2 regions of the Pseudomonas sp. GW821-FHT09C09 genome follow, and region 2 is predicted to be linked to the other one. Evidence: predicted binding sites of a transcription regulator. Region 2 holds the regulator's gene; the other holds the start of a gene.
The links. Region 2 encodes sigma-54, which starts transcription at its own class of promoters, with help from an activator protein. Its sites were predicted from a motif close to ANTGGCATNNANNTTGCTNT; they were not measured.
Positions count from the first base shown of each region.

Region 1: AC07NR_RS00870 (flagellar basal body rod protein FlgF) is a predicted target of sigma-54. The motif match lies at 1,508-1,527, and genes of this name have one in related genera.

Region 1 is NZ_JBWKPF010000001.1:184,738-187,130, forward strand. Features, by position in the region: gene flgG (flagellar basal-body rod protein FlgG) at 1-667, opposite strand, end outside; gene AC07NR_RS00870 (flagellar basal body rod protein FlgF) at 713-1,453, opposite strand; gene AC07NR_RS00875 (sigma-54-dependent transcriptional regulator) at 1,658-2,393, opposite strand, start outside.
Region 2 is NZ_JBWKPF010000008.1:154,335-156,727, forward strand. Features, by position in the region: gene ptsN (PTS IIA-like nitrogen regulatory protein PtsN) at 1-3, opposite strand, end outside; gene hpf (ribosome hibernation-promoting factor, HPF/YfiA family) at 15-323, opposite strand; gene AC07NR_RS23665 (RNA polymerase factor sigma-54) at 397-1,890, opposite strand; gene lptB (LPS export ABC transporter ATP-binding protein) at 2,077-2,393, opposite strand, start outside.

The DNA.
Region 1 (2,393 bases), on a different contig from region 2:
TGGAGGTTTCCAGGGTGTTCTGCAGGGTGGTGCCGAAACCGTTCAGGCCCGGAGTACCGACTTGCGGCGCGCCGGAAGCGGCGGTTTCCAGGAACAGGTTGTTGCCCACGGCTTGCAGGCCGGCCGGGTTGATGAAGTCGGCGGTCTGCAGGTTGCCGATCACTTGGGACGCGGCGTTGCCGGCAACGGTGATCGACACGGTGCCGTCACGGCCGACGGTGAAGGTCTGGGCGTTGTTCGGGATGACAATCGCCGGCTCCAGAGCAAAACCGCTGGCGTTGACGATCTGGCCGTTGGAGTCGAGGTGGAAAGTACCGTCACGGGTGTAGGACGTGGTGCCGTCCGGCTGCAGGATCTGGAAGAAACCACGGCCGTCGATGGCCATGTCCAGCGGCTGCTCGGTGGTTTGCAGGCTGCCGGCGGTGAAGTTTTTCTGGGTGCCGACGATGCGCACACCGGTACCCACTTGCAGACCCGACGGCAGTTCGCTGTCCTGGGTCGACTGGGCGCCTGGCTGACGTTTGATCTGATACAGCAGGTCCTGGAACTCGGCGCGGTCACGTTTGAAACCCGTGGTCGACACGTTGGCCAGGTTGTTGGAAATGGTGGTCAGGTTGGTGTCCTGGGCGGACAGACCGGTTTTGGCAACCCATAGAGCCGGAAGCATTCGATTCTCCTCGTGCGCCTGTTTTACGGCGCGACGTTCTGATAATTAGCTGATCTGCAAGACCCGAGCCATGGCCTGGTCGTCGTCTTTGGCGGTGTTCATCATCTTGACGTGCAACTCGAACTGCTTGGCCAGGGCCAGCACCGAGGTCATCTCTTCCACGGCATTGACGTTGCTCGACTCCAGGAAACCCGACACCAGTTTGACGTTGGCATCGGCCGGCGCAGGCTGGCCGTCCTTGGTGTAGATCGAACCGTCCAGGCCCTTGTTCATGTTCTTGATGTCCGGGTTGACCAGCTTGATCCGGTCGACTTCGGCCATGACGCGCGGGCCCTCGCCCATCGCACGGATACTGATGGTGCCGTCTTCACCGACTTCCACCTGCTGCTCCGGCGGAATGGCAATCGGACCACCATTGCCCATGACCGGCATGCCGTTGCCGGCACGCAGCACGCCAAGGGCGTCGATATTCAGGCTACCGGTGCGCACGTAGCTTTCGCCGCCATTGGGATTCTGCACGGCAATGAAACCGTTGCCGCTGACGGCCACGTCGAGGTCACGCCCGGTCTGCACAAGGGAGCCCGGAGTGAAGTCGGTGGCAGGCCGTTCGCTCATGGCAAACGCACGCGCCGGAAAGCTGTCACCGAACACCGGCATCGAACGCGCCTGCTCCAGGTCGCGCTGAAAACCGTTGGTGGAGATGTTCGCCAGGTTGTTGGCATGAGCCTTTTGCGCCAGCGCGTTCTGGCTGGCGCCGGTCATTGCCACATAAAGGTACTTGTCCACACTCTTTCCTCTGCATGCCGGACGTTTGCCGCCCACCGCTGTACTGCTGAGCCACAAGCAATTTGCAGACCAACTTTTTTCTGGCGGCCAGGGACCCGATAAACAAAGGACTTGAGGGATTTTGCGGGAAAGAAGGAAATGTATCGAAGACGAAAAACCGGCGGTGTCATGCCGCTTCGCGGCAATCAACCGGGCCGGTCTAAATCACTCGGACGCGTCTTTGCCGACTTCGTATTCACGCAACTTGTTGGCAATGGTCGTATGGGAAACCCCAAGCCGCTTGCCCAGTTGCCGACTGCTCGGGTGCTCCGAATACAGTCGCTCCAGCACCGCTTTCTCGAAGCGACCGACGATCTCGTCCAGTCCGCCTTCGAGGGAGAAATCGCCAAGCGGCTGACGCACGCCATAGTCCGGCAGCCGAATATGCTCGGCCTTGACCGTCCCGCCATCGCACAGCGAAACCGCCTGGAACAGCACGTTCTCCAGCTGCCGTACGTTGCCCGGCCAGTGGTAATGACTGAGCCGGTCCATCGCCGCCGGTGCCAGTTTCGGCAGCGGGCAACCGATCTGCCGACTGGCCTGATCGAGGAAGTGCTCCACCAGCGGCGTCAAACCGTCGAGGCATTCACGCAGTGGCGGGATGTGCAGGGAAAGCACGTTGAGACGGTGATACAAATCCTGGCGGAACTCGCCACGGGCGCACAACTCGGACAAATCGACCTGGGTGGCGCAGATCACCCGCACATCCAGATAAACCTCTTCATCACTGCCTACACGCCGGAAGCAACCGTCCTGCAGGAAGCGCAGCAATTTCACCTGCAGGCGCGGGCTCATTTCGCCGACGCCATCGAGGAACAGCGTGCCGCCCGCCGTCAGCTCCAGCAGCCCGAGCTTGCCTTCCGCCCGCGCGCCCTCAAAGGCACCGGGGCCATAGCCGAAC
Region 2 (2,393 bases):
CATGGGGGTGGGGGTTATCGACCGGTAGCGCCCTGAAGCAGGCTCTGGGTCTTTTCCTTATGCTTTTTGAGTTGTTTATCAAGCTTGTCGGTCAGCGCGTCGATCGCTGCGTACATGTCGGTATGTTCCGCGTTTGCGACGACCTCGTTGCCGGGAATATGCAGCGTGGCTTCGATTTTCTGCTTCAGCTTTTCGACGCACATCGTGACTTGCACGTTGGTGATCTTGTCGAAATGTCCCTCAAGCCTCTTGAGCTTCTGCTCAACGTATTCACGGAGAGGTTGGGTAACTTCCAGTTGGTGTCCACTGATGTTGACTTGCATACAGCTTCTCCTTCGTTGCCAGTGCATAAAGCGGCAGGCCGAAGAGCCTGCCACTGGAACGCTGTAACGTGGCTTACATCAACCGCTTGCGTTCGCTCGAAGGCGCGATCCCGAGGGATTCGCGGTACTTGGCGACGGTGCGGCGAGCCACCTGAATGCCTTGTGCCTCCAGTAAACCAGCGATCTTGCTGTCACTCAACGGCTTTTTCTGATTTTCCGCGGCGACCAGTTTCTTGATGATCGCGCGGATCGCCGTGGACGAGCATTCGCCGCCTTCGGAGGTGCTGACGTGGCTGGAGAAAAAGTATTTCAGTTCATATATGCCCCGGGGGGTATGCATGAATTTCTGCGTGGTCACCCGGGAAATCGTCGACTCGTGCATGCCGACTGCCTCGGCGATGTCATGCAGCACGAGTGGTTTCATCGCTTCGTCGCCGTATTCCAGGAAGCCGCGCTGATGCTCGACGATCTGGGTGGCAACCTTCATCAGGGTTTCGTTGCGGCTCTGCAGGCTCTTGATGAACCAGCGGGCTTCCTGCAACTGATTGCGCATGAAGGTATTGTCGGCGCTGGTGTCGGCGCGGCGGACGAAACCGGCGTATTGGGCGTTGACCCGCAGGCGCGGCACCGACTCCTGGTTCAGCTCGACCAGCCAGCGTTCGTTGTCTTTGCGCACGATGACGTCGGGCACCACGTATTCGGCTTCGGTGGATTCGATCTGTGAGCCGGGGCGCGGGTTGAGGCTCTGGACCAGTTCGATGACCTGGCGCAGTTCATCTTCCTTGAGCTTCATGCGGCGCATCAGCTGGCTGTAGTCGCGGCTGCCGAGCAGGTCGATGTAATCGGTGACCAGTCGCTTGGCTTCGGCCAGCCAAGGGGTCTTGGCCGACAGCTGGCGCAATTGCAGCAGCAGACATTCGCCCAGGTTGCGTGCGCCAATGCCGGCGGGTTCGAATTGCTGGATGCGGTGCAGGACGGCTTCGATCTCGTCCAGCTCGATGTCGAGCTCTGGATCAAAGGCGTCGAGGATTTCTTCGAGGGTTTCGTCGAGGTAGCCCTGATTGTTGATGCAATCGATCAGGGTCACGGCGATCAGGCGATCGGTGTCGGACATCGGCGCCAGGTTCAACTGCCACAGCAGGTGGCTTTGCAGGCTTTCGCCGGCGGAGGTGCGGGTGGTGAAATCCCACTCGTCGTCATCACTGCTCGGCAGGCTGCTGGCGCTGGTCTGATAGACGTCTTCCCAGGCGGTGTCGACAGGCAGTTCGTTGGGGATTCGCTCGTTCCATTCGCCGTCTTCGAGATTGTCGACCGTCGGCGCGGTTTCCTGGTAGGAAGGTTCCTGGATCTCGGTATTGGGCTTCTGTTCGGCGTTGTCGGCCAGCGGGTCGGAATTGTCGAAGTCGTCGCCGTCTTCCTGGCGTTCGAGCATCGGGTTGGATTCCAGAGCCTCCTGGATTTCCTGTTGCAGATCCAGGGTCGACAATTGGAGCAGGCGGATGGCCTGTTGCAGCTGCGGTGTCATCGTCAGCTGCTGGCCCATTCTCAAGACTAGCGATGGTTTCATGGCAGGGGCTTAACACCTTATTCGCCGGCGCTATGCGCCATCCACTACAGGGCGCCGAGGCGCCAAACTTAAGCAAATTATATGCCTGAAACTGTCGTGTTTGCCTAGAGCGCTGTAACAATAAAAGCGTATAAAAACGCGCTTCAACGTTACAGCACCCGGACGGCTGGTCGAATGCTGTCGCGCTTACAGGCGGAACTCGTGACCCAGATACACTTCCTTCACCAGATCGTTGGCGAGGATGGTCGCGGAGTCGCCTTCGGCGATCAGCTGGCCGTCATTGACGATGTACGCCGTTTCGCAGATATCCAGCGTCTCGCGGACGTTGTGGTCGGTGATCAGTACACCGATGCCCTTGGCCTTGAGATGGTGAATGATCTGCTTGATGTCGCCCACGGAGATCGGGTCGACACCGGCGAACGGTTCGTCGAGCAGGATGAATTTCGGTGCGGTGGCCAGTGCGCGGGCGATTTCCACCCGGCGACGTTCGCCACCGGACAGGC